DNA from 4 places in the Streptomyces sp. NBC_01166 genome. Region 4 is predicted to be linked to each of the others. Evidence: riboswitches for the same ligand, from Rfam matches in the RefSeq annotation. Region 4 holds a riboswitch; each other region holds the start of a gene.
What was found. Region 4 has a riboswitch for cobalamin ahead of OG379_RS34685 (energy-coupling factor ABC transporter permease). Riboswitches for the same ligand answer to the same signal wherever they lie in the genome.

Region 1: it holds a riboswitch for cobalamin, as region 4 does, so the genes downstream of both, OG379_RS25840 (ribonucleoside-diphosphate reductase subunit alpha) here and OG379_RS34685 (energy-coupling factor ABC transporter permease) in region 4, are expected to answer to the same signal.
Region 2: it holds a riboswitch for cobalamin, as region 4 does, so the genes downstream of both, cobN (cobaltochelatase subunit CobN) here and OG379_RS34685 (energy-coupling factor ABC transporter permease) in region 4, are expected to answer to the same signal.
Region 3: it holds a riboswitch for cobalamin, as region 4 does, so the genes downstream of both, OG379_RS03250 (ABC transporter substrate-binding protein) here and OG379_RS34685 (energy-coupling factor ABC transporter permease) in region 4, are expected to answer to the same signal.

The regions. Positions count from the first base shown of each region.
Region 1 covers NZ_CP108613.1:5,576,615-5,584,354, forward strand. Annotated here, with positions in the region: gene OG379_RS25830 (hypothetical protein) at 1-31, shown strand, start outside; gene OG379_RS25835 (ribonucleotide-diphosphate reductase subunit beta) at 28-1,044, opposite strand; gene OG379_RS25840 (ribonucleoside-diphosphate reductase subunit alpha) at 1,044-3,437, opposite strand; cobalamin riboswitch at 3,574-3,710, opposite strand; gene OG379_RS25845 (GNAT family N-acetyltransferase) at 3,751-4,251, opposite strand; gene mctP (monocarboxylate uptake permease MctP) at 4,399-6,033, opposite strand; gene OG379_RS25855 (DUF3311 domain-containing protein) at 6,030-6,293, opposite strand; gene OG379_RS25860 (GntR family transcriptional regulator) at 6,471-7,235, opposite strand; gene OG379_RS25865 (sugar ABC transporter substrate-binding protein) at 7,522-7,740, shown strand, end outside.
Region 2 covers NZ_CP108613.1:4,445,371-4,453,110, reverse strand. Annotated here, with positions in the region: gene cobN (cobaltochelatase subunit CobN) at 1-2,961, opposite strand, end outside; cobalamin riboswitch at 2,995-3,149, opposite strand; gene cobG (precorrin-3B synthase) at 3,322-4,626, shown strand; gene OG379_RS20390 (precorrin-8X methylmutase) at 4,682-5,308, shown strand; gene cobJ (precorrin-3B C(17)-methyltransferase) at 5,305-6,834, shown strand; gene OG379_RS20380 (cobalt-precorrin-6A reductase) at 6,857-7,606, opposite strand; gene OG379_RS20375 (cobalt-precorrin-5B (C(1))-methyltransferase) at 7,622-7,740, shown strand, end outside.
Region 3 covers NZ_CP108613.1:647,124-654,863, reverse strand. Annotated here, with positions in the region: gene OG379_RS03275 (MFS transporter) at 1-1,094, shown strand, start outside; gene OG379_RS03270 (type B 50S ribosomal protein L31) at 1,196-1,459, shown strand; gene OG379_RS03265 (carbohydrate kinase) at 1,555-2,505, shown strand; gene OG379_RS03260 (acyl-CoA dehydrogenase) at 2,552-4,402, shown strand; gene OG379_RS03255 (hypothetical protein) at 4,399-4,569, shown strand; cobalamin riboswitch at 4,652-4,839, shown strand; gene OG379_RS03250 (ABC transporter substrate-binding protein) at 4,869-5,942, shown strand; gene OG379_RS03245 (FecCD family ABC transporter permease) at 5,993-7,024, shown strand; gene OG379_RS03240 (ABC transporter ATP-binding protein) at 7,021-7,740, shown strand, end outside.
Region 4 covers NZ_CP108613.1:7,653,001-7,660,740, forward strand. Annotated here, with positions in the region: gene OG379_RS34670 (energy-coupling factor ABC transporter ATP-binding protein) at 1-696, opposite strand, end outside; gene cbiQ (cobalt ECF transporter T component CbiQ) at 693-1,442, opposite strand; gene OG379_RS34680 (energy-coupling factor ABC transporter substrate-binding protein) at 1,448-1,804, opposite strand; gene OG379_RS34685 (energy-coupling factor ABC transporter permease) at 1,801-2,511, opposite strand; cobalamin riboswitch at 2,541-2,746, opposite strand; gene OG379_RS34690 (class I SAM-dependent methyltransferase) at 2,969-3,772, opposite strand; gene OG379_RS34695 (ABC transporter permease) at 3,896-4,918, opposite strand; gene OG379_RS34700 (ABC transporter ATP-binding protein) at 4,915-5,898, opposite strand; gene OG379_RS34705 (histidine kinase) at 6,064-7,263, shown strand; gene OG379_RS34710 (response regulator transcription factor) at 7,260-7,740, shown strand, end outside.

The DNA.
Region 1 (7,740 bases), 2.1 Mb from region 4:
CCCGTACATCAGGTCCTGGGCGCGGATCTAGAAGTCGTCGTCGAAGCCGACCGAGCCCTCCACCGCCACCTGGTACGCGGAGGGGCGCCGCTCGAAGAAGTTCGTCAGCTCCTGCACCCCCTGGAGCTCCATGAACGAGAACGGGTTCTCGGAACCGTAGAGCGCGGGGAAGCCGAGCCGGGTGAGCCGCTGGTCGGCGACGCACTCCAGGTACTGGCGCATCGACTCGGTGTTCATCCCCGGCAGGCCCTCGCCGCACAGGTCGCGGCCGAACTGCAGCTCCGCCTCGACGGCCTCCCGCAGCATGTCGGTGACCTGCTGCCGGAGCTCGTCGTCGAAGAGGTCCGGCTCCTCCTTGCGGACGGTGTCGACGACCTCGAAGGCGAAGTTCATGTGCATCGTCTCGTCACGGAACACCCAGTTGGTGCCCGTGGCGAGACCGTGCAGCAGACCGCGCGAACGGAACCAGTAGACGTACGCGAACGCGCCGTAGAAGAACAGCCCCTCGATGCACGCGGCGAAGCAGATCAGGTTGAGCAGGAAGCGCCTGCGGTCCGCCTTCGTCTCCAGCCGCTCGATCTTCTCGACCGAGTCCATCCACCGGAAGCAGAACTGCGCCTTCTCGCGGATCGAGGGGATCTCCTCGACCGCGTCGAAGGCCGCCGCACGGTCCTCCGGGTCGGGCAGATAGGTGTCGAGCAGCGTCAGATAGAACTGGACGTGCACGGCCTCCTCGAACAGCTGACGCGACAGGTAGAGCCGCGCCTCGGGCGAGTTGATGTGCTTGTAGAGCGTCAGCACCAGGTTGTTGGAGACGATCGAGTCACCCGTCGCGAAGAACGCGACCAGCCGGCCGATCATGTGCTGCTCGCCGGCTGAGAGCTTGGCGAGGTCGGCGATGTCGGAGTGCAGGTCGACCTCCTCCACCGTCCAGGTGTTCTTGATCGCGTCCCGGTAGCGCTCGTAGAAGTCCGGGTAGCGCATGGGACGCAGGGTCAGTTCGAAGCCCGGGTCGAGCAGGTTCTTGTTCTCGGACGTGGTCATTACTGGCAGGCCTCGCAGGACTCGGGGTTTTCGAGGGAGCAGGCGATCGCGTCCGCGTCGGGAGCCGTCGCCTGCTGTACGGGAACGGTGGCGGTGGCGGCCTTGCCGGACGCCGCGCGGGCGATCCGGGTCGCCGGGCGCGACCGCAGGTAGTACGTCGTCTTCAGCCCCTGCTTCCAGGCGTACGCGTACATCGAGGAGAGCTTGCCGATCGTCGGCGTCTCCAGGAAGAGGTTGAGCGACTGGCTCTGGTCGAGGAACGGCGTACGGGCGGCCGCCATGTCGATCAGGCCGCGCTGCGGGATCTCCCACGCCGTGCGGTACAGCGCCCGCACGTCCTCGGGGATCCAGGCGAAGCCCTGCACGGAGCCGCTCGCCTCGCGCAGCGCCTCACGGGTCCGCGCGTCCCAGACGCCGAGCCTCTTCAGCTCGTCCACCAGGTAGGCGTTGACCTGGAGGAACTCTCCGCTGAGCGTCTCGCGCTTGAAGAGGTTGGAGACCTGCGGCTCGATGCACTCGTACACCCCGGCGATCGAGGCGATCGTCGCCGTCGGCGCGATGGCGAGCAGCAGCGAGTTGCGCATGCCGGTCTTCGCGACCCGGGCGCGCAGTGCGTCCCAGCGCTCAGGCCAGTTCAGCTCGGTGTCGTAGTGGTCCGGGTGCAGTACGCCGCGCGCCGCGCGGGTCTCGGACCAAGCGGGCAGCGGGCCCGACCGCTCGGCGAGGTCGCAGGAGGACTCGTACGCGGCGAGCATGATCCGCTCGGAGATCTTCGTGGACAGCGCGCGGGCCTCGGGGGAGTCGAACGGGAGGCGCAGCTGGAAGAAGACGTCCTGGAGGCCCATCGCGCCCAGGCCCACCGGGCGCCAGCGGGCGTTGGAGCGGCCGGCCTGCTCGGTCGGGTAGAAGTTGATGTCCACCACGCGGTCGAGGAAGGTCACCGCCGTGCGGACGGTGGCGTCCAGCCGCTCCCAGTCGATGGTGCCGTCGGCGACGAACGCGCCCAGGTTGACCGAACCCAGATTGCAGACGGCCGTCTCGCCGTCGTCGGTGACTTCGAGGATCTCCGTGCACAGGTTCGAGGAGTGCACGACGCGGCCCGGCTCGGCGGTCTGGTTCGCCGTGCGGTTGGAGGCGTCCTTGAACGTCATCCAGCCCTGCCCGGTCTGGGCGAGGGTCCGCATCATCCTGCCGTACAGCTCCCGGGCCGGCAGGGTCTTGCGGGCCAGCCCCTTTGCCTCGGCGGCGCGGTAGGCGGCGTCGAACTCGTCGCCCCACAGGTCCACGAGCTCGGGGGCGTCGGCCGGGGAGAACAGCGACCACTCCGTGTCCGCGTCGACGCGGCGCATGAACTCGTCCGGGATCCAGTGCGCCAGGTTGAGGTTGTGCGTACGCCGCTGGTCCTCGCCGGTGTTGTCGCGCAGCTCCAGGAACTCCTCGATGTCCGCGTGCCACGTCTCCAGGTAGACGGCTGCGGCACCCTTGCGGCGGCCGCCCTGGTTCACCGCGGCGACCGAGGCGTCGAGCGTCTTCAGGAACGGCACGATGCCGTTGGAGTGCCCGTTCGTGCCGCGGATGAGCGAACCCCGGGCGCGGATACGGGAGTAGGAGAGCCCGATGCCGCCCGCGTGCTTGGAGAGGCGCGCCACCTGGTGGTAGCGGTCGTAGATCGAGTCCAGCTCGTCCAGCGGCGAGTCCAGCAGGTAGCAGGACGACATCTGCGGGTGGCGGGTACCCGAGTTGAAGAGGGTGGGGGAGGAGGGCAGGTAGTCGAGCCGGTTCATCAGGCCGTACAGCGCGGCCACTTCCTCCAGAGCCCGCTCGGAGGTGTCCTCGGCGAGCCCGGCGGCGACGCGCAGCATGAAGTGCTGCGGGGTCTCGACGACGTCGCGGGTGAGCGGGTGGCGCAGCAGGTACCGGCTGTGCAGAGTCCGCAGCCCGAAGTAGCCGAAGCGGTCGTCGGCGCCGTCGGCGAGCGCCTGGTCGACGAGCGCGTCGAGGGCGGCGGCGTGCAGCGTGACGAACTCGGCCGTACGGTCCGCGATCAGGCCCTCGCGATGTCCGACGGCGACCGACGCGGAGAAGGAGACAGCGCCCTGGCCGGCGGCCTCGTCCGCGATGGCCCGGGTGAGGAGCCGGGCGGCGAGCCGGGAGTAGGCGGGGTCCTCGGAGATCAGGCCGGCGGCGGCCTCGGTGGCCAGCGAGCGCAGCTCGGCCTCGTCCGACCGGGCGTTGCGGCCGCGCAGTGCGGCGGCGGCCACCCGTCCGGGGTCGGTGTCGGGCAGATCGGCGGTGAGGCCGGTCAGGGTCCGCAGCAGTGCGGTCCCGGGCGCGTCGGTCGTGCGGCCTTCGGATTCCGTGACTGAAACCGGGTCGGCTGGCGCGATGGTCACTGGGGCTATCCCTCGCTCGGCTCGGGGCCTGCGGGAGCGGGGCAGCCGGGCACGGCGGCGCCCGGGGAAGGGCAGCACGGCGCGCGGCGTCCACCGGCCCTCCGCGGGGCCCGGACGTATCGGCACCCGGTTCGGTCGAGCCGGGCGCACTGTCGACAGGTCTTCGGACTTCGGGATGCGGATAAGCACACCGATCACACCGTTGCGGGACAGTTCCGGATTCTCACCGGATTCCCCTGCGGCGACAGCGAGGTCGAGCATACATGTGGGGGCTCCCGATTGGAGAAGCCCCCACATCTTGTGTCGTGAAGGGTCAGAGCTCCAGGCGGAATGTCAGGAGCGCGAGGCCCGGCAGCGGGTACCAGTCCCGCTCCGGAGTCCGTACGAAGCCGAGGCGGCGGTAGATCCGATGGGCGCCCAGCATGGCGGACTGCGTCGACAGGACGATCCCGGAGAGCCCTCCGGCGGCCCGTGCCCGCTCGATACAGGCCCGTACGAGCGCCTCGCCCGCGCCCCGCCCACGGGCCTCCGGAGAGACGGCCAGCATCCGGAACTCGGCCTCGTCCTCCCCGGCGATGTCCGCCCACGGGGTGCCCGGCGCGACGTAGGTGACACCGCCCAGCAACCGGCCGTCGGCGTCCAGCGCGACCAGCACCTCGGCCTCGGCGGCCCGCCGCCCGACCGCGCGGAGCTGCTCCAGGTACGGGTCGTCGGCGCCGAAGTCCAGGAGTCCGTCGCCCAGATACGCCTGCGCGGTGATCTCGCCCAGCTCCTCGAACTGGGTGTGCCGGGCCGGCCTGATCGATACGTCCATGGGCGGCAGTCTGCCCCAGGCGCCGGGTGCGGCGCGCCCCGGTTTCGGAGGCCGACGGCCCCGGGAGCCCGGCCCTGACACGACTCCGTCCCGGCAGGGAGACCCTGCCGGGACGGACGTTCGTGCCTCGGAGCGACCGCTGTGGGATCAGTGGCCGCCGGGTGCACCCACCGTGGCCGGCGGGAGCTCGACCTTGACGCCGGGGTCGCCCGCGTCCGCCGTGTAGTCCGACGGGGAGGTCTCGTCCACACCGGCCGGCGCCTTCACCGCGTTGAGGACGACGGTCAGCACGAGCACGACGACGACGTTCAGCACGAACGCGGTGAGACCGATGTAGCCGATCTCGCCGAGCCCCGGGATCTCCTTCGAGGATCCGCCGAAGTGCTTCTGGGTCGGGCTGGCGACGCCGTACGCGGCCGCCGTGCCGTAGATCATGCCGACCGCCCAGCCGGCGATCAGGGCCCAGCGGTGGAACCACCGGGTGAAGAGGCCGCCCACCAGGGCCGGCATCGTCTGGAGGATCCAGATGCCGCCCAGCAGCTGGAAGTTGATCGCGACCGTCTTGTCCATGGTGAGGACGAAGGCGAGCGCGCCGACCTTGACCAGCAGCGAGACCAGCTTGGACACCTTGGTCTCCTGGGCCGGGGTCGCGTCCGGCTTCAGGAAGTCCTTGTAGATGTTGCGGGTGAAGAGGTTCGCCGCGGCGATGGACATGATCGCGGCGGGCACCAGGGCGCCGATGCCGATCGCGGCGAAGGCCACACCCGCGAACCAGTCCGGGAACATGTTCTCGAAGAGCTGCGGAATGGCGAGCTGGCCGTTGTCGACCTTGATCCCGGCCGCGATCGCCATGAATCCGAGCAGTGCCAGCAGACCCAGCATCAGCGAGTACAGCGGCAGGATCGTGGTGTTGCGCCGGATCACCTCACGGCTGCGGCTGGAGAGCGTCGCCGTGATCGAGTGCGGGTACATGAAGAGCGCCAGCGCCGAGCCCAGGGCCAGGGTGGCGTAACCCCACTGGCCGGAGACCCCGGGCGCGAGCCCGGCCACCGGTTTGCCGGCCGCCTCGTTGGCGGCGGAGAACTTCTCGCCGGCCGCGGCGAAGATGTCGTCGAACCCGCCCAGCTTGATCGGGATGTAGATGATCGCCACCGCGATGACCAGGTAGATCAGCCCGTCCTTGACGAACGCGATCAGCGCCGGCGCGCGCAGCCCCGAGGAGTAGGTGTACGCGGCGAGGACGGCGAAGGCGATGAGCAGCGGCAGGTCCTTGATGAACCAGTGCGTGTTCTCACCGCCGCCGACGCCCATGACGTCCAGGACGGCCTGGATGCCGACCAGTTGGAGCGCGATGTACGGCATCGTGGCGAGGATGCCGGTGACGGCGACCGCCAGCGAGAGCCCCTTCGAGCCGAAGCGGCCACGGACGAAGTCCGAGGTGGTGACGTAGCCGTGCTTGTGCGACACCGACCACAGACGCGGCAGGAAGGTGAAGATCAGCGGGTAGACGAGGATCGTGTAGGGGACGGCGAAGAAGCCGGCCGCGCCCGCCGCGTAGACCGCCGCGGGCACCGCGACGAAGGTGTACGCCGTGTAGAGGTCGCCGCCGAGCAGGAACCAGGTGACCCAGGTGCCGAACGACCGGCCGCCCAGGCCCCATTCGTCGAGGCTGGCCTCGTTCTCGGCCTTGCGCCAGCGCGCGGCCATGAAACCGATGACCGTGACGGCCACGAAGAAGAAGATGAATACGGCCAGTGCGATGCCGTTGACGCCGTCCTTCATGCTGACGCACCCCCCTTGCGGGCGCGCTGGTCACGCTGCCACAGCTTGTACGCGATCATGGTGAGAGCGGTCGAGATGAGCACCCACAGCATCTGGTACCAGTAGAAGAACGGGATGCCTATGAAGGTCGGATCGACCTTCGCGTACGACCCGACCCAGAGCATCGCCACGAACGGAGCTATCAGGCAGAGCCCGATGACCACCCTCATGGGTGTCACCGTCGGCGCTGTTGGTGGGTTCGCATCGGTATCTTCTGGCATGTGGCGACTCCGTCCCCTCGCTGATCACCTGGTGTAATGCGCAGGAAATCTAAGCGAATGCCCCGTCCACCGTCACCCCCGTCCGCATTGCGGTCCTGCAACGGTCCGGTGTCGCCCGAAATGCCTGATCCCCCTGCGTGTGCAGGGGGATCAGAGGTTTCGGGGCCCTGAAGGCGCTCAGTCCGCGGGACGCTTCAGACGGGCGACGAACTTGTACCGGTCGCCCCGGTACACCGAGCGCACCCACTCCACCGGTTCGCCCCCTCCGTCGACCGAATGCCGGGACAGCATGAGCATCGGGAGGCCGACGTCCGTGCCGAGCAGTCCCGCCTCGCGCGGCGTGGCGAGCGAGGTCTCGATGGTCTCCTCGGCCTCGGCGAGCCGGACGTCGTACACCTCGGCCAGCGCGGTGTAGAGCGAGGTGTACTTCACCAGTGAACGGCGCAGCGCGGGGAAGCGCTTGGCCGAGAGGTGGGTGGTCTCGATGGCCATCGGTTCACCGCTGGCGAGCCGGAGCCGCTCGATCCGCAGCACCCGGCCGCCCGTCGTGATGTCCAGCAGCCCGGCGAGCGTGTCGTCCGCCGTGACGTAGCCGATGTCCAGCAGCTGGGAGGTGGGTTCCAGGCCCTGGGCGCGCATGTCCTCGGTGTAGGAGGTGAGTTGCAGGGCCTGGGAGACCTTCGGCTTGGCGACGAAGGTGCCCTTGCCCTGGATGCGCTCCAGCCGGCCCTCGACCACCAGCTCCTGGAGGGCCTGACGCACCGTGGTGCGCGAGGTGTCGAACTCCGCCGCCAGGGTCCGTTCGGGCGGCACCGGGGTGCCGGGCGGCATGGTGTCCGTCATTTCGAGGAGATGGCGCTTGAGCCGGTAGTACTTCGGGACGCGTGCCGTGCGCGCTCCCGCACCGGTCTCGCTCGTACTGCTGCCCCCGTCGGCACCCATGGCCCGCCTTCCCGACTGCTGCGTTGCTGCCGTCACCGGCTCCTCCGTCTGTCGCGGCTCACATGGTGGCACGGTCCGGTCACGGGTCGTCGCCCTCCCTCAGGTGTCGGTCCGATAACGGACGCGAGTGCACTTCTTATACACCCTTGACACCCCTAAAGGTCTAGGCCAAGCTCCCGGTACTGGTCTAAACCATTAAAGACCAGGTCCCAGACCCACAGGTAGCGCCAGGCGTACGTCTTCGCGGTGGGCGGGGGGTTGCTGGTATCCCTGAGGAGGGTGTGGCATGAAGCGCAAGCTCATAGCGGCAGTAGGCGTCGCAGCGATGATGACCGGAATCGCGGCGTGTGGTGGGGACAGTAATGACAACGCTTCGAAGGACCCGAAGGACCGTACCGAGAGCCTGACGGTCTGGCTCATGGTCGACGCGCAGAGCACCTGGCCGGAACTGGTCAAGGACGTCAACGCGCAGTTCAAGAAGAAGTACCCGAAGGTCAAGGTCAAC
Region 2 (7,740 bases), 3.2 Mb from region 4:
GGCGTCCGTACGCCAGTCGCGGGAGTCGATGAGCTGGAGCAGCCCGGCGCCGTACGTCCCCGGACGGGAGCCGAAGATACGGGTGGTGGCGCGCCGCTCGTCGCCGTGTTCGGCCAGGTCGGCCTGGGTGTGGGCGCGTACGAAGTTCCGCTCGGCGGGCTCGTCGAGGGAGGCGGCCAGGCGGACGGCGTCGTCGAGCAGGCCGATGGTGTGCGGGAACGCGTCGCGGAAGAAGCCGGAGATGCGCAGCGTGACGTCGATGCGCGGGCGGCCGAGCTCCTCGTACGGGATCGCCTCCAGGCCGGTGACGCGGCGTGAGGCGTCGTCCCAGACGGGGCGTACGCCGAGCAGGGCGAAGGCCTCGGCGATGTCGTCGCCCGCGGTGCGCATCGCGCTGGTGCCCCACAGGGAGAGGCCGACGGAGGTGGGCCAGTCGCCGTTGTCCGCGCGGTAGCGCTCCAGGAGCGAGTCGGCGAGGGCCTGGCCGGTCTCCCAGGCGAGACGGGACGGGACGGCCTTCGGGTCGACGGAGTAGAAGTTGCGGCCGGTCGGCAGGACGTTGACCAGTCCCCGGAGCGGGGAACCGGACGGGCCCGCGGGGACGAAGCCGCCGTTCAGCGCGTGGACCGCGTGGTCGAGCTCGTCGGTCGTCGCGGCGAGGCGGGGCACGACCTCCCGGGCGGCGAAGTCGAGGATGTCAGCGACGGCCTGCGGGTGTCCGGCGGCCACACCGGCGACGGCGGCCGGGTCCCAGTCCGCGTCGTCCATCGCCTGGACGAGCGCCCGGGCCTGCTCCTCGGTCTCGTCGGCGGCCGTGCGGGTGGCCGCCGACTCGTCCAGGCCGAGCGCCTCGCGCAGGCCGGGCAGCGAGGCCGTACCGCCCCAGATCTGGCGGGCGCGCAGGACGGCGAGGACCAGGTTGACGCGGTCCTTGCCGGCCGGAGCGGCGCCCAGGACGTGCAGGCCGTCGCGGATCTGCACGTCCTTGATCTCACAGAGCCAGCCGTCGAGATGCATGATGAACTCGTCGAAGCCCTCGTCCTCGGGCCGGTCCTCCAGGCCCAGGTCGTGGTCGAGCTTCGCGGCCTGGATGAGGGTCCAGATCTGGGCGCGGACGGCCGGGAGCTTGGCCGGGTCCATCGCGGCGATCTGGGCGTGCTCGTCCAGGAGCTGTTCGAGACGGGCGATGTCGCCGTAGCTGTCGGCGCGGGCCATCGGCGGCACGAGGTGGTCGACGAGGGTGGCGTGCACACGGCGCTTGGCCTGGGTGCCCTCGCCGGGGTCGTTGACCAGGAACGGGTACACCAGCGGAAGATCGCCCAGCGCGGCGTCGGGGCCGCAGGCGGCGGAGAGGCCGGCGTTCTTGCCGGGCAGCCATTCAAGGTTGCCGTGCTTGCCGAGGTGGATCATCGCGTCGGCGCCGAAGCCGTTGTCGTCGGCGGAGGCGGCGATCCAGCGGTACGCGGCCAGGTAGTGGTGCGACGGCGGCAGATCGGGGTCGTGGTAGATCGCGATCGGGTTCTCACCGAAGCCGCGGGGCGGCTGGATGAGGATCAGCAGATTGCCGCGGCGCAGGGCCGCGAGCACGATGTCGCCCTCGGGGTTGCGGGACCGGTCGAGGAACATCTCGCCGGGCGCCGGACCCCAGTGCTGCTCGACCGACTCGCGCAGCTCGGCGGGAAGCGTGGCGAACCAGCGGCGGTAGTCGGCGGCGGGGATCCGCACGGGGTTGCGGGCCAGCTGCTCCTCGGTGAGCCACTCCTGGTCGTGGCCGCCGGCCTCGATGAGCGCGTAGATCAGCTCGTCGCCGTCGCCCGAGACCAGGCCCGGGATCTCCTCCTCCGGGCCGAAGTCATAACCTTCGGCGCGCAGTCGGCGCAGCAGCGCCACGGCGCTCGCCGGGGTGTCGAGGCCGACGGCGTTACCGATGCGGGAGTGCTTCGTCGGGTACGCGGACAGGACGAGCGCGATCCGCTTCTCGGCGGCCGGTATGTGGCGGAGCCGGGCGTGACGTACGGCGATCCCGGCGACGCGGGCGGCCCGCTCGGGATCGGCGACGTAGGCGGGCAGACCGTCCTCGTCGATCTCCTTGAAGGAGAACGGCACGGTGATCAGGCGGCCGTCGAACTCGGGGACGGCGATCTGGGTCGCGGCGTCCAGCGGGGAGACGCCCTCGTCGTTCTCCTCCCAGGCCGCACGCGGGCTGGTGAGGCAGAGCGCCTGGAGGACGGGTACGTCGAGGCCGGTGAGGGCGCCCGCGTCCCAGGACTCGTCGTCGCCGCCCGCCGAAGCGGTGGCCGGCTTGGTGCCGCCCGCCGCGAGGACCGTGGTCACGATGGCGTCGACGGCGCGGAGTTCGTCGATGAGTTCGGGCTCCGGCGTACGCAGCGAGGCGACGTACAGCGGGAGCGGGCGGGCGCCGGCGTCCTCAACGGCGGTGCAGAGCGCCTCGATGAACGCGGTGTTCCCGCTCATGTGGTGGGCGCGGTAGTAGAGCACCGCGACGGTCGGGCCGGTGACGTCCCGGGCGGTCCGCTCCAGCGGGCCCCACGCGGGGGCCGGGGCGGGCGGCTCGAAGCCGTGACCGGTGAGCAGCACGGTGTCGGAGAGGAAGCGGGCCAGCTGCTCCAGGTTGGCGGGGCCGCCGTGCGCGAGGTAGGCGTGCGCCTCGGCGGCGATGCCGATCGGCACGGTGGAGGCGGCCATCAGCTGTGCGTCGGGGGCCTGTTCACCGGTCAGCACGACGACGGGCCGGCCGGTGGCGAGCACCTGGTCGAGACCGTCCTGCCAGGCCCGGACACCGCCGAGGAGGCGTACGACGACGAGGTCGGTGCCGTCCAGGAGCTGAGGAAGGTCCTCGAGAGGGAGCCGGGAAGGGTTCGCGTAGCGGTAGCTGACCGGACCCTGGGAAGCGCGGGCGCTCAGCAGGTCGGTGTCGGACGTCGACAGGAGCAGGATCATGCGGCGTCAGCCCTTCCTCGGGGTGTCCACGCCCCGGGCAGTGTGTCGGACGGCAGGAGTTCCTGACTCGCACGGCCTTCGAAGGGCCGGGCTCACAGTGGCGGGACCGCGCCGGAATCTCACCGGGCTTCCTCCGTGTCGCCGTCTGGCGATGGCGGGCCGAACGGACCGCCGTTAGGCATAGTAGGCGGCAGGTGGGGGGTCCTGACCAGACGGCCCCCGCCCTGACCGGCGGCAGCGGGTGTCCCGCACCTCACGGACCGGCGCCCCGGCGGGTGTCCCGCACCTCACGGACCGGCGCCCCGGCGGGTGTCCCGTAGGTCACAGTGACCGTAGGGGTGCGCCACGGTCACGGTCGGTATGCTCGCCGCCATGTCCGCCTCCCCCCTGACGACCTCGTCTCCGGGCGATGCCTGCGCCCGGAGCAGCGGCGACGCCTGCCCCGGCGCGCTGCGTCTGCACCGGGCGGACGACGGTGCGCTGGCGCGGATCCGGATACCCGGCGGGGTGCTGACACCCCGCCAGGCGGAGGCGCTGGGGCAGGCCGCCGAGCGCTTCGGCGACGGTGAGCTGCATCTCACCTCACGCGGAAACGTCCAGCTGCGCGGGCTCACCCCGGACTGCGGCGCGGAGCTGGCCGGGCTGCTGGACACGGCCGGACTGCTGCCCTCCGAACGCCACGAGCGTGTACGCAACGTGGTCGCCTCCCCGCTCTCCGGGCTCGACGGCCTCGGGTCCACCGACGTACGCCCTTGGCTGACCGAACTGGACCGCCTTCTGTGCGGAAGCGACAACACGACTGCGCTTTCCGGACGTTTCCTGTTCGCGCTCGACGACGGCCGTGGCGACGTCGACGCTCTCGGCGCCGACCTGACCCTGCGGGGCCACGACGACGGCTGCGCGCTCCTGCGCGTCGGGGACGGTGACGCCGTCCTCCGCGTCCCCTCCGCCGACGGCCCCCCGGCCGCGCTGACCGCGGCCGAGGCCTTCCTCGACTCCGCCCGTGACAGCGGCGCCTGGCGGGTCAGGGACCTGCCGGACGACACGGCCGCCGCTCTGCCCGCCGAGGTCGTACGACGGCTCCGGCAGGCCGGCATCGCCGTCACCACGGGGACGGCCCACCCCCGCCCCCTCGAAGCCCTGCCCCCGGCCCCGGGCCCCGTCCCGGGCGACCGTGCCGAGGCCGCGTTCTCCGTCGGCGTACCGCTGGGGCGGCTGGACCTCACCCAGTGGCGGCTGCTGTCGAGCGCCGGTGAACTGCGCCTCACCCCGTGGCGCGGGGTCGTCCTCACCGGCATCGGACCCGACCGCGCCGACAGCCTGCTGGAGGGCCTCTCCGAGGCCGGTCTGATCACCGGACCCGGCTCCCCGTGGGCCGGTGTCGGGGCCTGCATCGGGCGGCCCGGCTGTGCGAAGTCGCTGGCCGACGTACGGGCCGATGCGGGGGCCGCCGTCGGACCGGCCGGACGGCTCCCTGTGTACTGGTCCGGGTGCGAACGCCGCTGCGGCCATCCGCGGGGGGAGTGGATCGACGTGGTCGCCACCCCCGGCGGACACCGGATCTCCCATGTGCGGGAGGGCCGGGCCACCGAGGCGGCAACGGTCCGGGACGACCCGGCCGCGCTCGCCGACGCCGTGGCGGCGGCCCGGGGCACGCACACCTGACCACGACGCACCACCACCCCTGTTCGACCTGTTCGATGAAGAAAGCGACAGCACTGTGCATCAGTACGAGAAGGACGGACCGGCGATCTACCGCCAGTCCTTCGCCACCATCCGCGCGGAGGCGGATCTGGCAGGGCTGCCCGCCGATGTGAGCCAGGTCGCCGTCCGGATGATCCACGCCTGCGGCATGGTCGACCTCGTACGCGACATCGCCTTCTCACCGAACGCGGTGGCGGACGCCCGTGCGGCCCTGCGGTCCGGCGCACCGATCCTGTGCGACGTGGCCATGGTCGCCAGCGGTGTGACGCGCAAGCGCCTGCCCGCGGACAACGACGTGATCTGCACCCTGTCCGACCCCGCCGTCCCCGAGCTGGCGGCGAAGCTCGGCACCACGCGCAGCGCCGCCGCCCTGGAGCTGTGGCGGGACCGGATGGAGGGCGCGGTCGTCGCCGTCGGCAACGCGCCCACCGCGCTCTTCCGGCTGCTGGAGATGATCGAGGAGGGCGCCCCGCGCCCCGCCGCCGTCATCGGTGTGCCCGTCGGATTCATCGGCGCCGCCGAGTCCAAGGAGGCTCTGGCCGCCCACCCTTCGGGTCTTGAGCACCTCGTGGTGCGCGGCAGGCGTGGTGGCAGCGCCATCGCCGCCGCCGCCCTCAACGCGATCGCCAGCGAGGAGGAGTGAGCGTGCCCGAGCAGCAGCGGACAACCGGCACGGGACGGCTGTACGGCGTCGGGCTCGGCCCGGGCGACCCTGCCCTGATGACCGTGAGGGCCGTGCAGATCATCGGCGAGGCCGACGTCGTCGCGTACCACTCCGCCCGGCACGGCCGCTCCATCGCCCGCTCGATCGCGGCGCAGCACATCCGCGCCGACCACATCGAGGAGGCGCTGGTCTACCCCGTCACGACGGAGACCACGGACCACCCGGGCGGCTACCGGGGCGCGTTGGACGAGTTCTACACCGAGGCCGCGGCCCGTCTCGCGGCGCACCTCGACGCCGGGCGCACCGTCGCCGTGCTCGCCGAGGGCGACCCGCTCTTCTACGGCTCGTACCAGCACATGCACAAGCGGCTCGCGGACCGTTACGACACCGAGGTCATCCCCGGCGTCACCTCGGTCAGCGCCGCCGCGGCCCGTCTCGGCACCCCGCTCGTCGAGGCCGAGGAGGTGCTGACGATCCTGCCGGGCACCCTGCCCGAGGAGGAGCTGACGGCACGTCTGGCGGCCACGGACTCCGCAGTGGTGATGAAGCTGGGCCGGACCTTCCCCGCGGTGCGCCGCGCCTTCGAGGCGTCCGGCCGGCTGCCCGAGGCGCGGTACGTCGAGCGCGCCACCATGGCCGGGGAGCGGACCGGCGACCTGGCGGACACCGACGCGGACTCCGTGCCGTACTTCGCGGTCGCCGTGCTGCCCAGCCGGATCGACGCGCCCCGGCCCTCACCGGCAGCGGGCCCGGACAGCGGCGAGGTCGTCGTGGTCGGCACCGGGCCGGCCGGACCGCTGTGGCTGACGCCCGAGACACGCGGCGCGCTGGCCGCCGCCGACGACCTGGTCGGCTACACGACGTATCTGGACAGGGTGCCGGTGCGGCCGGGGCAGCAGCGCCACGGCTCCGACAACAAGGTCGAGTCCGAGCGGGCCGAATTCGCCCTGGACCTGGCCCGCCGCGGGCGCCGCGTCGCCGTGGTGTCAGGTGGCGATCCGGGGGTCTTCGCCATGGCGACGGCCGTACTGGAAGTGGCCTCGCAGGACGCGTACACGGACATAGCGGTGCGGGTGCTTCCCGGGGTGACGGCTGCCAACGCCGCCGCCGCCAGGGCGGGTGCGCCGCTGGGCCACGACTACGCCACCATCTCCCTCTCGGACCGGCTGAAACCGTGGGAGGTCATCGCCGAACGGCTGCGTGCGGCGGCCACGGCCGACCTCGTCATGGCGCTGTACAACCCCGGTTCCCGCAGCCGGACATGGCAGGTCGGCAAGGCCCGCGACCTGCTGCTGGAGCACCGCTCCCCGGACACACCCGTCGTGCTCGGCCGCGATGTCGGGGGCCCGGCGGAGAGCGTGCGGACGGTGCGGCTGGCCGATCTGGACCCGGGCGAGGTGGACATGCGGACGATCCTCATCGTCGGGTCCTCCCAGACACGCTGGGTGCGCCGGGGCGACGGACAGCAGATCGTCTGGACGCCACGCCGCTACCCGGAGGACTGACAGCGCGCGTGGTCCGGGCCGGTCACGGACCGGTGAGGCGCCGCAGCAGCGCGAGGGCCTCCCCGGGCGTCCCGGCCACGGGCACACCCGGGGGGACCGGCGGCCGTCCGACCACCACCACCGGGATTCCGGCCTCACGGGCGGCGGCGAGCTTGGGGGCGGTGGCGTCACCGCCGCTGTCCTTGGTGACGAGGACATCGACGCGATGGCGCCGGATCAGCTCCCGCTCGCCCTCCAGGGAGAACGGCCCCCGGTCCAGCAGCACCTCCATCCGCGCCGGGTGCGGGGCGTCGGGGGCGTCCACCGAGCGCATCAGGAACCACAGTGAGTCCAGCTCCGCGAAAGCCGCCAGACCCATGCGTCCCGTGGTGAGGAAGACACGTGACCCGAGCTCCGGCAGCAGCTCCGCCGCACCCGCGAGGGAGTCGGTGACGTGCCACCGGTCGCCCTCCACCGGCACCCAGCCGGGCCGTCGGAGCGCCAGCAGGGGAACATGGACAGCGGCGGCGGCCGAGGCCGCGTTGAAACTGATCGTGCCTGCGAAGGGATGGGTGGCGTCGATGACCGCATCCACATGGTGTGCGCGGAGCCACTCGGCCAGGCCCTCGGCCCCGCCGAAGCCGCCGACGCGTACCTCACCGGGTGGCAGCCTCGGCCGGGCGACGCGTCCCGCGAGTGAGCTGGTCACCCGGATCCCGTCCGCCGCCACCAGGGACTCCGCGAGTCGGCGGGCCTCCGTGGTGCCGCCGAGTACGAGTACGTGCAAGGGCATCGGATCGGTCCATCCATGAGCAGTGAGGCGCAGGGCGGGCGCACCGCCCAACTCAAGCACACCGGTCTCCGGCCCGGATGGACGACCGGGGCCTGTGCGACGGCGGCGACCACGGCCGCGTACACGGCCCTCCT
Region 3 (7,740 bases), 7.0 Mb from region 4:
CCGTCCTGGCCTGCGCCGGTCTTCTCAACGCCTGCGCCCTCACGCTCATGGGCCTCGGCACCACCCCGTGGGTGATCGCCCTCGGCACGGCCCTCATGGGCGCGGGCCGCGCCTTGTCCAGCGGGCCCGCCGAAGCCTGGTACGTCGACACCGTGCACGCCCGTTCCGGCCCCGACGCCGATCTCCGTACGGGGCTGGCGCGTGGCAGCGCCGCCTCGTCCGGTGCCGCCGCGCTCGGCGTCCTCCTCGGAGGGGCCCTGCCCTGGCTGCTCGGCCTCGGCCCGGACCCGGGGGCCCGGCTGCGGGCGCTCACCTCGGATCTGGTCCTGCCGCTCTCCGTACCCATGCTCCTCGGTGTGGTCGTCGACATCGTCTTCGTCGGCTACGTCCTGACCGCCCTGACGGAGCCGCCCCGCCCCTCGGCCACCCTGCGCGGCGTCCTGCGGGGCGTTCCCGGTGCTGTCGCCGCGGGGCTCAGGCTCGGCGCCGGGGACGCGCTGATCCGGCGCATCCTGATGACCACGGGCGCCGTGGGTACGGCTCTCGCCGCCCTCGAACTGCTCACACCGGGCCGCGCCGCCGCGTTGACCGGGACCGCGGAGTCCGGTGCGGTCCTCTTCGCAGGCCTCGCCGCCGCCGGATTCGCGTGCTCGGCGCTCGGAAGCCAGTTGGCGCCGCTCGTCGCCCGGCTCGCGGGAGACGCGGAACGCGCGGTCCTGGCGAGCCTCGGCGCGAGCGTGGCCGGTCTGCTGGCGCTCGGCGTCACCGTGTCCGCCACCGGGGCGCCCGCGCTGACCACGGCCGTCGTCGGATACGGACTGGTCTATCTGGGCCTGGGCGCCGCAGGGCCTACCGAGAACGACCTCCTGCACCACCGCGTCGACACCTCCGGCCGGGCGACGGCCCTCTCCGTGCAGTCGCTGGCCCAGCAACTCGTGGGGGCGGCCGCCGGCCTGGTCATCGGCGCACTGCCCGCAGGGCCGCTGCCCTGGCTGCTCGGTGCCGTGGTGCTGCTGTCCGGAGCACTGCTGTGGACCCGGCGCACCGCCTCCGCTCCGACGACAGCCCCCGCCCCCGAGCGGTACGGGGGCTGATCCGCTGCTCCGTACGGACGTCCCGGATCGCGCCCGCCCCCGCCGTTCGGGACGCTGGCCCGAAGCCGGGACGCGAGATCCCCGTACCTCCAGGAGCAGAGATGCAGCAGGACAAGCACCCGTCGTACCGTCCCGTGGTCTTCCGTGACCGTTCCGCCGGGTACGCCTTTCTGACCCGGTCCACCGCGTCGAGCGAGCAGACGATCGACTGGGACGACGGCAACAGCTACCCGGTCATCGACGTGGAGATCTCCGCCGAGAGCCACCCGTTCTTCACCGGCAAGGCGAGGGTGGTCGACACCGAGGGGCAGGTCGCCAAGTTCGAGCGGCGCTACGGCGACGAGGGGCGCGACGGCGCCTCCTGAGCCCCGGGTCACCACGGCTCCCCGCACCCGGGCAGAATCGGCGGCGGTTCGCCCCCTCACCACGACCGCCCGCGTTCTCCAGGAGACCCGCCCCCATGCCCGACAGCCCCGACCTGCTGGTCATCGGCGAATGCGTCGCCGACATCGTCCGGCTGCCGGGCGCGCCGGACCGGACCCACCCCGGCGGCAGCCCCGCGAACGTCGCGTACGGTCTGGCCAGACTGGGCCGGGGCACCACCTTGATCACCCAGCTCGGCCCGGACCCCGACGGGCGGCTGATCGAGGAGCACCTGGCTTCGGCCGGGGTACGGGTCCTCGACGACGGCAGCGGCGCGCCCACTCCCGCCGCCACGGTGGACCTCGACGAGGCGGGCCGGGCCACGTACAGCTTCGAGATCAGCTGGACGCTGGGCCCGGTCGCGTGGTCCGGGGAGCCGCCCCGGCACGTCCACACCGGGTCCCTCGCCACCGCCATGGACCCCGGTGCGGACACCGTTCTGGAGCTCGTCGGGTCACTCCGCGCGGCGGCGACCGTCAGTTACGACCCCAACGTCCGGCCCGGACTGATGGGGGACCACGCCCGTGCCGTACGCCGCGCCGAGCGCTGGGTCGCGCTCAGCGACATCGTGAAGGCCAGCGACGAGGACCTGCGGTGGCTGTACCCGGACGAGGCGCCGGAGCGGGCCGCCGAGCGGTGGCTGCGCTCCGGGCCAGCGGTCGTCCTGGTCACCCGCGGTGCCGGAGGGGCGACGGCCTTCCTGCCGGGCGGGACCGTGAGCGCCGACGCGCCACCCGTCAGGGTCGCGGACACGGTGGGCGCAGGCGACGCCTTCATGTCCGCCACGCTGCACGCCCTGGCCTCGCACGGACTGCTCGGAGGGCAGGCCCGCGCTCGGCTGCGCCCGCTGGACGCCGCAGTCCTGGGCGACGTGCTGCGCCACGCCGTGGCATCGGCCGCCGTGACCGTCGGACGGGCGGGCGCCCTGCCTCCCGACCAGGAGGAGCTGGCAGCGGCCCTTACCGGCGTGCCGGTCCCGGAGCCGTAGACCGTCCAGCGGTGTCCTCGCCCGCACCACGGTCGTTGATTTCGTTATGACCGTGACCCTTACCGACACCGCCCCACCGTCCACCACCGAACTGCTGACCGGCGTCATCCTCGGTCCGGAATTCCGCCGAGAGCACGGATTCTGGCAGCGGCTGATCAGCACAGAACCGTTCCGCCGCCCCGTCGGCGGAACGCCAGAAGAGCGACTGGACCTCGCCTACGACCGGTTGCGGATCCTCAACCTCTCCCTCGACAGCGGAGCGCGCCTCGCCGCCGATCCCCGCGCGCTGGCCGCCCTGCACGCCTGGCTCGGCCCGGTGGACCCCGCGCTGACCACCGTGGCGGGCATCCACTACAACCTCTTCCTCGGCAGCCTCCTCGACCACGACTGCGCCGGCCGCCGCGACCTGTCGGACTATCTGTCGATGCGGCGCATCGGCACCTTCCTCTGCACGGAAGTGGCACACGGCAACAACGCCGCGGCCATGGAGACCACCGCCACCTACGACCGTGAGCGGGACGGCTTCGTCCTGCACACCCCGAACCCGGGCGCGCAGAAGTTCATGCCCAACACCAGCCCGGCGGGCGGAGCGAAGTCCGGCCTGGTCGCCGCCCGTCTGGTGGCCGACGGCTCCGACCACGGGGTACGCCTCTTCCTCGTGCCGCTCACCGACGACGCGCAGGCGCTGCCCGGTATCCGGGTGCGGCGGCTCCCGGCCCGGATGGGCAGCCCGGTGGACCACTGCCTGACCTCGTTCGACCGGCTCTTCGTGCCACGGGACGCCCTGCTGGGACCGGCCGGGGAGGGCGACGCGCCAGAGGAGTTCAGAACGGAGCCGGGGGACAGGCGGCGGCGCTTCCTCACCTCCATCGGGCGGGTCACCCCCGGCCGGATCTCCATGAGCGCCTGCGCGGCGGGCTCGGCCCGCGCGACCCTGGCGGTCGCCGTACGCTACGGCGGCCACCGGATGATCTCCGGCTCACGGGGCGCCCCACCGGTGCCGGTGAACGCCCACCGGACGCACCACGGTCCGCTCGCCTCGGCCATGGCCATGGTCTTCGCCATGAGCCTGCTGTACCGCAGGGCGCAGGAACGCTGGGAAGCCTGTACGGACGAGCGCGCCCGGACGGACGCGGTGCGACTGGTCGATGTCGCCAAGGCGTGGATCACCTGGCGGGCCCGCGATGTCATCGTCGAGAGCCGTGAACGCTGCGGCGCGCAGGCGCTGCTGGAGAACAACGGCATGACCGAACTCGTCACGGGCGTGGAGGGGGCCATCACCGCGGAGGGCGACAACATCGCCCTGTACGCCAAGGCGGCGGCCGACATGCTCTTCGCCGCCGACCCCGGCGGTGACGACGCCCCGGACCGGGCCCCGCACCCCGGGGACCTCGCCGACCCGTACTTCCTGGGCCGGCTCCTCGCCTCGGTCCAGGACATCTGGTTCGCCCGGGCCAGGGTCCGTGCGCTGCGGGCCCCCGACGCGGACACCCTCGGCCGGTGGAACGCGGCCTCGGGTCCCGCCCTGCGCGGGGTCGAGGCCTACGCGTACCGGCAGGCCGCCGAGGCCTACGCCGAGGCCCGCGCGACGTTGCCCGAGGGGGCGGCCAAGGACCGGCTCGGGGAGCTGGAGCGGCTGTTCGCCCTCGAATGGGTGTCCCGCAACAGCGGCGACCTGCTGGCCGCCGGCCTCCTGAGCACCGCTCAGGTGGACGCCCTGCCCGAGGCCGTCGAGGAGCTCCTCACGGCCGTCGCCGCGCACGCCCCGGAGCTGGCCGACTCCTTCGCGCTGCCCGAGGAACTGCTCGCCGACTGGCCGATCGCCGGGCCCGGCTATGCGGACGCGTACGACGATCCCGGGGGCCCGTGGAACACCCGCCCGGCGGACGCCCGATGAGCGCCGGAGGCAGGGGGCGGGCTGTCTGCTGCCGCCTGGGCGAGCACCTGGAGATCCTGGGACTGCGCGCCGTCCTGCTCGCCTACTGGGGCACGACGTCCGTGCTTGCCCGCCGCGGCGGGAAGCCGCAGGCCGACGGCGGCGAATCGGTTCGCCCCAAGGGCTGACCCGCCTGACGGCCGGCCGGTACGGAGAGGGAGAAGCCCCCCGCCGTACCGGCCACGGCCCGCGAGGCCGCCCCGCGCCGCGTGATAGCTTGCAGACGCCAGTCACACTCCACGTGGAGTCAGGGAATCCGGTGCGAATCCGGAGCTGACGCGCAGCGGTGAGGGGGACGGGCGGGGCCACAGCCACTGGGACACCCTCGGGTGCACCGGGAAGGCGCCCTGTCCGGACGAACCCGAGTCCGAAGACCTGCTGGCAACCGCTTCCGCACCGGGAGCGGAACTCCGTACGGGCTCCGCGCATGAGCCCAGAGAACGCCGAGGTCTCCGTGCCGCTCATAGCCAGCACCGTACGCCGAACAGCCCTTCTCATCGCGGGACTTGTCCTTCTGACGGCCTGCGGCGGAGATGGGAGCACTCCCGACGGCGCAGCACGGGACGCCGCAGGCGACGGCTTCCCCGTGACGCTCAAGAACTGCGGCCGTACGGTGACCGTCGAGGCGGCACCGCGTCACGCCGTCTCCCTCAACCAGGGATCGACGGAGATCCTGCTCTCCCTGGGTCTCGCCGACAGGCTGGCCGCCACCGCGACCTGGACGGACCCGGTGATGAAAGGTCTGGAGAAGGACGAATCCACGGTGAAGCGCCTCGCCGAGAACCAGCCCTCCTCCGAGAAGGTCCTCGCCGAGGAACCCGACTTCGTCAGCGCCTCGTTCGAATCCACCCTCGGCAAGGGCGGGGTGGCGTCCCGCGACCAGTTCGAGGAGCTCGGCGTACCCACGTACCTCGCACCCTCCGACTGCGCGGGCAAGGACAACACCGGCAGCAGTGACGGCTCCCGCTCCGAGCCCCTGACCATGGACCGCGTCTACGGCGAAGTACGCGACCTGGCCAAGGTGTTCGGCGTCCCGGAGCGGGGCGAGAAGCTGGTGAAGAGCCTCCGCGGCCGCGTCGACAGGGCGACCGCGGACATCGACGCGTCCGGCACCACGATGCTCTACTGGTTCGCCAACTCCGAGGCCCCGTACCTGGCCGGGTGCTGCGGCGCCCCCGGCATCATCACCGAGGAGCTCGGCGCGAAGAACGTCTTCGACGACACCCACGAGGAATGGCCTCAGATCAACTGGGAGACCGTCGCCGACCGGAACCCCGACGTGCTGGTCATAGGGGACCTGACCCGGAAGTCGCAGACGGCCGAGAGCGCAGCGAAGAAGATCGAGTTCCTGGAGTCCAACCCCGCCACGAAGAACATGGACGCCGTCCGGCACAAGCGGTACGTCCTGCTGAGCGGCCAGGCGATGAACCCGACCATCCGGACCGTGGAGGGCGTGGAGCGCGTCGCGGCGGGGCTGCGCTCGTTCGGGCTCGCGGGGTGACGAGGACCGAACGCGCCCCGGACGTACGGGCGGAGCAGCCGTCCGCGGCGCTGACCGCCCCCGGAGCCCGGATCCTGCGCGACGGCGTCCTGTGGAGCGCGGGGGTCGCCCTGCTGCTCCTGTCCGTCGCGGTCGCCGTCACGATCGGACCCGCCCGTATCTCCGTCCCGGACGTCTGGTCCGCGGTGGCCTCGCACCTCGGCCTGGGAGGCGGGCGGCTGACCCCGATCCGGGACGGCATCATCTGGAACCTGCGCATGCCCCGCACCCTGCTCGCCGCGGTGTGCGGGGCCGGGCTCGCGGTGTGCGGCACCGTGATGCAGTCGCTGCTGCGCAACCCGCTCGCGGACCCCTTCGTCCTCGGCGTCTCCTCCGGGGCGTCCACCGGGGCGGTCGTGGTCGTCGTCCTGGGTGTCGGCGGCGGAGCGGTGTCGGTCTCCGGCGGCGCGTTCGTCGGGGCGCTGTGCTCGTTCGCCCTCGTCCTGCTGCTCAGCCACACCCTCGGCGGATCCACCGACCGGGTCGTCCTCTCCGGGGTCGCGGCCATGCAGCTCTTCTCCGCGCTCACGTCCTTCGTCGTGATGACCGCCGCCGACGCCGAGCAGACCCGGGGCGTGCTCTTCTGGCTGCTCGGCTCGCTGAGCGGGGTGGGCTGGAGCGATGTATGGATGTGCTCGGCCGTGCTGGCCGTGACGCTGCTGATCTGCCTCGGCCACGCTCGTACGCTCGACGCCTTCGCCTTCGGCCAGGACGCCGCGGCCGCCCTCGGGGTGCACGTGGGGCGCACCCGGATCGTGCTGCTCTGCGCCACCGCGCTCCTGACGGCGGCGCTGGTCAGCTCGGCGGGCGCCATCGGCTTCGTCGGCCTCGTCCTGCCGCACGCCGCCCGGGCGCTGACGGGTTCGGGGCACCGGCGGCTGCTGCCGGTGACCGCCCTCGCCGGAGCCGTGTTCCTGGTCTGGGTCGACACCCTTGCCAGGACCGTCCTCGACCCGCAGGAGGTCCCGGTCGGTGTGGTCACCTCCCTCATCGGGGTGCCCGTCTTCGTCTTCATCCTCCACCGCACCCGGAGGAGCGCGTGAACCGGACAGCGGTCCCCGGCGACGGCCTGCGGGCCGACCGGGTCAGCAGGGAGGCCGGCGGGCGGCTCGTCCTCGACGGAGTGAGCATCGCGCCGCCGCCCGGCACCACCGTCGGGCTCCTGGGGCCCAACGGCTCCGGCAAGACCACGCTGCTGCGGGTGATGGCGGGCGTACTCGCCCCCGGCGCCGGCGTCGTCACCCTCGACGGCCGCACGCTCGCCGAGACCGGCCGGCGAGGCGTGGCCCGCCGCGTGGCCGTCGTCGACCAGCACGCGGTCACGCAGGTCGACCTGAGCGTGCTGGACGTCGTACGCCTCGGCCGCATCCCGCACCGGCGGGCCTGGTCCGCGCCCGGGCCCGAGGACGACGCCGCCGTGCGCGAGGCCCTGGCGCGCACCGGGCTCGCCGACCGTGCCGCACAGTCCTGGCACACCCTCTCGGGTGGTGAGCGGCAGCGGGTGCAGATCGCCCGCGCCCTCGCCCAGCAACCGCGTGAACTCCTGCTGGACGAACCCACCAACCACCTGGACATCCAGCACCAGCTGGAGCTGCTCTCCCTGGTCACCGCGCTGCCCGTCACCGCGGTGGTCGCGCTGCACGACCTCAATCTGGCCGCCATGTTCTGCGACCGGGTCACGGTCATGAAGGAAGGCCGGGTGGTCGTCGGCGGAACGCCCTCGGAGGTGATCACCGAGGAACTCATCGCCGATGTCTAC
Region 4 (7,740 bases):
CGTACGGGCGAGCATCGCGGGCGCCGGCCCGGCGCGGACACCCGAGGGGGTGAGGAGCGCGGCGTCGTCGGCCCAGCGCAGGGCCAGGTCGACGTCGTGCGTGGCCATCATGACGGTGGTGCCGCTCTCCCGGAGGGTGCCCAGCGTGGCGAGCAGCCGCTCCTGACCGTCCGGGTCGAGCCCGGCGGTCGGCTCGTCGAGGATCAGCACCCGGGGCCTCATCGCGACCGCCCCCGCGATGGCGGTCCGTTTGCGCTGCCCGTACGAGAGCAGGTGGGTGGGCCGGTCCGCCAGCGCCCTGATGTCGAGGGCGTCCAGCGCCTCGTCCACCCGGGCCCGCACCTCGCTGTCGGGCAGCCCCAGGTTCAGCGGTCCGAAGGACACGTCCTGGGAGACGGACGCGGCGAACAACTGGTCGTCCGGGTCCTGCACCACCAACTGGACCGTGGTACGCAGCCGGGTCAGGCCCTTCCGGTCGTACGTGACCGGGCGGCCCTCCACCGTCAACTGCCCCTCGCGGGGTCGCAACCCGCCGCTGAGCAGACGCATCAGCGTGGTCTTCCCACTGCCGTTCCGGCCGAGCAGGGCGAGCGCACGCCCCACCCGTGCTTCGAAGTCGAGGCCGCTGAGCACGGCAGGGCCGTCCTCGTACGCGAAGGCCGCGCCCCGCAGGGCGAGCAGTACGGATTCGCTCATGAAAGGGGCCTTTCCAGGACGAGGGTCAGCACGGTGAGGGCCGCGAGCAGGGTGACGCTCACGGCCACGAACCGGCCGGAGACACGGGCGTCGGGTACCAGGACGCGCAGGGTCCCGTCGTAGCCGCGCCCGGCGAGCCCGGCCTGGAGCCGGGCCGCGCGGTCGAAGGCCCTGATGAACGCGGTGGCCCCCAGCCCCGCCAGCGAGCGCCAGGCGGCGGCCCGAGTGGTGTGCCCGAGCCGGGCCGCCTGGGCCTCCCGGATCCGGCGCACCGCGTCGAGGAGCAGGAAGCTCATGCGGTACGTCACCAGGGCGACGTCCACCACCGGCGCCGGCACCCCCGCCTTGACCAGGCGGGGCAGCAGGTCGGACATCGGGGTGGTGAAGGCGAACAGCAGGACCCCGAGCGACGCAGCCGAGGTGCGCAGCAGCAGCTCCCCGGCACGGACCGGCCCCCCGTCGGCCAGGGTCACGAGTCCCTCCGGCCCGCCGACCTGTACGAGCAGTGTGGCCGCCCCGGTGACGCAGAAACCCAGGGGAACCCGGTAGGCCCGCCAGAGTTGGCGTGCGGGCACACCGGCCGGCCCCAGCAGGACGGCGACGGCGGTGAGGAGGATCAGTGCGGCTCCGGGCCAGGGCGGCAGTGAGATCGCCAGGACCGTGAGTCCCAGCCCCAGTACGGCTTTGTCCACGGGATGGCGGCGGCGCCAGCGACTGCTGTGCGCCGCCGCGTCGATCGGCAGCACGATCCTCAGTTCCCCCGGGCCGCGGGCTCCCCGGCACCGGAGCCGTCCTGCTGCACGCTCGCGCGCAGCTCGCCCTGGCGGCGTCCGCGCCGCAGACCGAAGTAATAGGCGAGGACGCCCGCGCCCAACGCGGCCTGGAGGGCGAACAGGGCCGACTCGATCTCGCCGGACGGTGGTTCGTACAGCGGGGAGAACCAGGGCTCGTATTCGGGATCGATCTCGGTGATCGCCGTCTCGGCCTGGGCGTCGGCGCCCGCGAACGGCTCCTTCTCGTCGTCGCCGAGGCCGAGGGCCAGCGGCAGGACGGCCAGCGCGGCCACGACGAGCAGCAGAAGGGCGTTGATCTTCGTGTTCCTGTTCATCGGGCCACCGCCTCGGTCTCGGCCGTCCTGGTCCGGTCCCGCCTGCCGGCGAGGAACACGCCGAGCCGGGTCAGATCCCCCTTGCTGGACTGCACGAGGAGCCGCATGACCAGAACGGTCAGGAGCCCCTCGCTCACCGCCAGCGGGATCTGGGTGACCGCGAAGATGGAGCCGAACTTGCCGAGCGCGCCCAGGAATCCGGTGCTCGGGTCCGGGAAGGCGAGCGCCAGCTGCACGCTCGTGACGCAGTACGTCGACAGGTCGGCGACGAACGCGCCGAAGAACACTCCCACCATCAGCGGCACGTCGTACCGGCGCAGCAGCCTGTAGACCGCGTACCCCGCCCAGGGCCCGACGATCGCCATCGAGAAGACGTTGGCACCCAGCGTGGTCAGCCCGCCGTGGGCGAGCAGGAGCGCTTGGAACAGCAGGGTGATGGTGCCCAGGACCGCCATGATCGGCGGGCGGAACAGGATGGCCCCCAGCCCCGTGCCGGTGGGATGCGAGCAGCTCCCGGTCACGGACGGGATCTTCAATGCGGAAAGAACGAACGTGAAGGCCCCGGAAGCCCCCAGGAGCAGCGTGCTCTCGGGGTTCTCCCGGACTTCACGCGTGAGTGACCGGACTCCGTGGACGACGAACGGCGCGGACGCGACACCCCAGGCGATCGCGTGCACCGGAGGCAGAAAACCCTCGGCTATGTGCATGGCTCAGCAGACCCTCTCCAGCACCTCGTGGATGGTTGAAGTGCCTTGGCCGGTCTCCTGGCTTACGGGTACCACCGCCCGAACTCCGCCTTCCCGGGTCACAAGGACCCAGTGGCTGCCCGCGAGGGCCGGAGCCGGACTTCCCGATCACAGTGGCGAGGGCCGCACCGGCATCACACCGATTTCCCGTTCACCAAGGCGTGGCGACAGTAGTGCCAGGTGGGGGACGATGACAAGCGGGCCTGAGGTCACCGAGGGCGGCCACCGGCCCTGCCGGGCAGGTGTCTGAGCAGGCACTGGGCCTTCCTGACGCCGTACATGAGGCCCCCTCCCCGACCAATCGGGGTCAACTCTCCCCGGTTCGAAGCCGGAAAGCCCACGCAGGTGCCGGGGGAGACCCCAGGAGTCCGGCCTGCTCGGCGGGTCGGCGTACCCCGAGGGCGCCGGCACGCGCCTTCTACGGACGGCGCCCCCAGGCGGAGACCATGGGGGCCGTCGCCAGGTCGAGTCGTCCGGTGGCGACGTCGGACAGGTGGCGGTCGATGTCCTCGTCGGTCGCGATCCCCGCCGCCACGAGCCGGCCACGGATCTGCCGGACCGTCGCTGCCTCGAGAACGGTGCAGGCCGGCGAGGTGATCGGGAAGTAGGCATCCGCCTGTACGTCGTCCAGGCCGCCTTCGCGCAGCAGCCGGGGCAGTGTCCGGCCGTACGCGAGATCGGCGCCGCGTGCGGCCATGAGCTCCCGGAACCCGGAGCGCAGACGGTTGGCGAGCCGCTGCTCGGGGCCCGACTCGTCCGGGCACAGCAGAGGCTGCAGCCCCGGATCGGCATCCTCCAGGAGCAGCACACCACCCGGTCGCAGCGCCTGGATCATGCGGCGCAGCGCCTCCGCGCGGTCGACGACGTGCACCAGGACCAGCCGGGCGTGCACGAGGTCGAAGCCACCCGGCGGCGGAGGATCGGCCGCGACGTCGTGGCGCATGACCTCGACGACTTCGGAGGCGGCTTCTCGTGCCCAGGACACGTCGATGTCGGTGCAGACCACCCGTCCCGTTGCTCCGACACGCTCGGCAAGACCTGCGGGCACGGAGGGGCCGCCCGCCCCGACCTCCCAGCACCGCATGCCCCGGGTGATGCCGATCCGGTCGATGTGCCGGAACGTCACCGGATCGAACAGCTCGGACAGCGCACCGAATCGGATGCCTGCCTCCGACTGCTGGTTGTCCAGCAGATACCCCTGGTCCGCGCCGTGATCGGCCATGCCCTGCGCCACCGTCTCTCTCCGTTCGTAGACGAAGTCCACCACGCGGCGCCCGCTCCTCGCCAACCGGTCCGCGCGTCGTCCGGACCCGCGCGGTGAGCCCCGGCCCCGTGGCCACACGGGTCACAGGAGCCGCTTGCGGCCCCAGACGATGACGAAGGCGGCGACGGCCGCGGCGACGGCGAGCATGATGCCGGCTCCGAGCCACTGCATCGTCTGCATCTGGGAGACGTCGAGATAGTCCAGGGACCAGCCGATGACGTGCTTCGACTCCAGGCAGGAGGTGTGCGCCCGGTCGTTCTCCATCTGATCGAGACAGGTGGTCCAGTCCAGGCGGTCTCCGGAGCTGGTGAGGAAATACGTGCCCTGTCCCTGCTGCTCCGCCTGGGCAGGCAGCTCCGGCCGTACCGCCCCGGGCCCGACGCCCTTGTCGGTGCTGACCGACATGATGTGTCCCAGGCTCCGCCAGAGTTCGTCCCAGACGAACCCGATCGCCACGACGATGCCGAGCGTGACCACCATCGACACCAGCGTGCGGCGCAGGAGCAGGCCGACCGCCACGCCCACGGTGAACGTGAGCAGGGCGTAGGCCACCGGTACGAGCCCCGTGACACTGAAGAAGGAGGTCCAGATGAGGGCCTCGGAAAGTCCCTTGAGCGGGTTCCACCACCAGGTGAGCACGGCGGTGAGCACGCCGGTCGACAGAGCGAGCATCGCGGCGGGAACGGCGAGTTTGGTGATGAGCCAGCGCAGTCGGCTGACGGACTGTGAGGTCACCAGCTTGGCGGTGCCGGTCTCCAGGTCGCCCGCGATGAGCGGAGCCCCGAGCAGGACACCGGCCAGAACGGGGATGTAGCTGAGGTAGCTCCCGATGCTGTGCAGACGGTTGACGTGGGTCTCGAACTCGGGCGGCAGCCCTCCCGACCTCCGCGAGGTCGGGTCCTGGGCGGCCAGGAAGTCCATCGTCTGCCCGCGCAGATAGACCATGACGAGCACGCCGAGGAGCATGGCGGCGATGAGCGTCCAGAACGCGGCGCGGTGCTGGCGCCAGACGAGCCAGACCGGACCGCCGAGCCGGGGGATCCAGTGGTTGCGTGCCGGGCCGGTGGGCGCTGTACGGGCCGGGTCGTGAGTGAGCGTGGTCATGCGGTCACAGCCTTCGTCCGGTCGTGGGTGATGATGTCGTGGATGTCGCCGACGCGGGCGCCGGGGGCGATCAGCGCAGGCGCGTCGGGTGACCGCAGGTAGGCGAGCAGGAGCTCCTCCAGGGTGGGAGGCTCGGCCTGTCCGCCGTATTCGACAGGTCCGCCGAGACGGGCCAGGACGCCCGGCCGGCCCTCGTTGTGCGATCCGATGACGCTGTGCGGCGCGAGGGCCGGGGACGAGCCGTCCCCGGCGTCGGCGAACAGCGCGTGTGCTGCGAGCAGTTCGTCCACCTCACCCGCGAGGCGCAGACCGCCGTCCGCGATGACGAGCAGGTAGTCGCAGATGTGCTCCAGCTCGGCGAGCATGTGCGAGGAGACCAGCACCGTGGTGCCGTGCTGTGCGGCCTCCGCGGTCAGGGTGGCCATGAGCTCGCGGCGGACCAGCGGGTCCAGATCGGCCATCGGCTCGTCGAGGATGAGCAGGTCAGGGCGCTTCCCGAAAGCCAGGGCGAAGGCGACGCGGGTGCGCTGCCCCCCGGACAGCGTGCCGACCTTCGCCTTCAGCGGCACCTGGCCGGCGCGGACGATGCCCTCGGCGACCTCCTGGTCCCAGCAGGGGTTGAACTCGCGGCCCAGCCGCAGGGTTTCCGCGACGGTGAAGCGCCGGAACAGCGGCTTCTCCTGGGTCAGGAACGCGGTCCGCAGGACGGCCTCCGTCGACCCCGGCGCCGCGCCGAACACCCGCAGGGCGCCGGTCGACGGCCGGATCATGTTGGTGGCCAGTCCCATCAGGGTGCTCTTGCCGGCGCCGTTCGGGCCGACAAGGCCGCACACCCGTCCGGCAGGCAGCCGGAAGGAGACGTCCCGCAGCGCCCAGCCGCGCCGGTACTGCTTGCCGAGCCCATGGGCCTCGATCGCAGCCGCGCCGACGGGACGCCCGAACCCCGGCCCGCTTCCGTGGTGCACCTCTGCGTGGTTCATGTGACTCCTGTGCGTGTGGGAGGGTCGGCTGTGACACGCCGCCCGGGTGGACACCACTCTTCTCCGCCGTGGCCTGCGGCGGATCGGGCAAAAGACAGATCATGCGCGGCCGACTCCGACTTTCGGCCGGTCGGCGGGAGGACGGTGAGAGAGATGCTGGCGAGGTTGGCCGCACCCACAGCCACACAGGGAAGGGACCATCCGCAGTTGCTCGTCACGATCCGGCTGGCTCTGGTCGTGGCCCTGGCCGGCCTCGTCGTGCTGGACTGGGTGGGCGGCGATTTCTACCGGATCGGGGGCCCCGACGACAACGTGCTGGGTGCCGCCAAGCTGGGTGGCGCCCTGCTGGCCATCGCTCTGGTCGTGGCATCGCCCCGGCTCGGCAGCCGTGCGCTGCCGGCGGCCGGCTGCACACTGGCGGTCATGTCACTGTGTCTCTCGGTGTTGCTGCACATGGAGATGACGGTCGGGGCGCAGGCGCTGGGATACGCCGAGCCGGCGGCTCTGGTGTGGATCCTGCTGGTCGTCGCCAGACGCGGGGCGCCGTCGTGGGCGGCGGTGGCCGTCCCCGTGCTGTTGATGGCCATCGTGCTGCGGCCGGTGTCGGTCTCGATGCGGCAGTCCACCACGATCTTCGCGCTGATCTTCGCCCTGGCAGCGGTCACGGCGCTGGGCGTCGGCCTCGGGATGCGCCTGCTCCTGGCGGACCGGCGACGGCAGGCCGCGGCGCTCAGGCTGGAGCAGCGGACGGAGTTCGCCAGGGACCTGCACGACTTCGTCGCCCACCACGTGACCGGCATCGTCGTCCAGGCGCAGGGAGCCAACGCGATCGCGGACCGCCGGCCCGAGCTGGTGCCGCCGGCGCTGCAGAGGATCGAGCAGGCGGGCTCGGAGGCGCTGACATCCATGCGGCACATGGTGGGGATGCTGCGCGACGCCGACGGGGAAGTGGCCCTGACCCCGCTGGCGGGCATCGGCGAAGTGCGTTCCCTCGTAGAGGAGTTCTCGGCCGTCGGAGGCGCCCGGGCCCGGCTCGATCTGGAAGGGACCTTCGACGACCTGCCGGTGGAGGTGACCACCACCGCGCACCGGGTGGTGATGGAGGCCCTCACCAACGTACGCAAGCACGCCCATGGTTGTACCGAGGTGCGGGTGCGCGTGAACCGTTCGGGGGACCGGCTCACCGTACGCGTCAGCGACGACGGGCGGCCGCGCCATGTCTCCCAGAGCGGCTTCGGGCTGAAGGGCCTGGCCGAGCGGGTGGGCCTGATCGGTGGGAGTGTCCAGGCGGGCCCGGTGACGGCGGGCGGCTGGGGCGTCGAGGCGACGCTTCCCGTCTCCACGGCAGGGGTGGCGGTCCGATGACGATCCGGGTGCTGATCGCCGACGACCAGGCGATGGTACGGGCCGGGTTCGCGATGATCCTCGCCGCGGAGGACGACATCGACGTCGTGGCGGAGGCATCGGACGGGGTGTTCGCGGTGGAGCTCGCCGAGCGCCACCGGCCCGACGTGGTGCTGATGGACATCCGTATGCCCCGCATGGACGGTCTGGAGGCGCTGCGCAGGCTGACTCGCCCCGGCACCGTGGATCCGCCGAAGGTCGTCGTGGTCACGACGTTCGATGACGACGAGTACGTCCAGCGCGCCCTGGGTGAAGGCGCCTCCGGATTCCTGATCAAGGACTCGGGCCCTGCTCTGCTGGTCGAGGCCATCAGGGCGGCCGCCTCCGGCGAGGCGCTGGTGAGCCCTGCCATCACCGTACGGCTGCTGCGGCGCCTCAACAGCGCGGCGCCCGCGCCCCGGGAGCCGCACACCGCACTCTCCGCGCGGGAGAAGGACC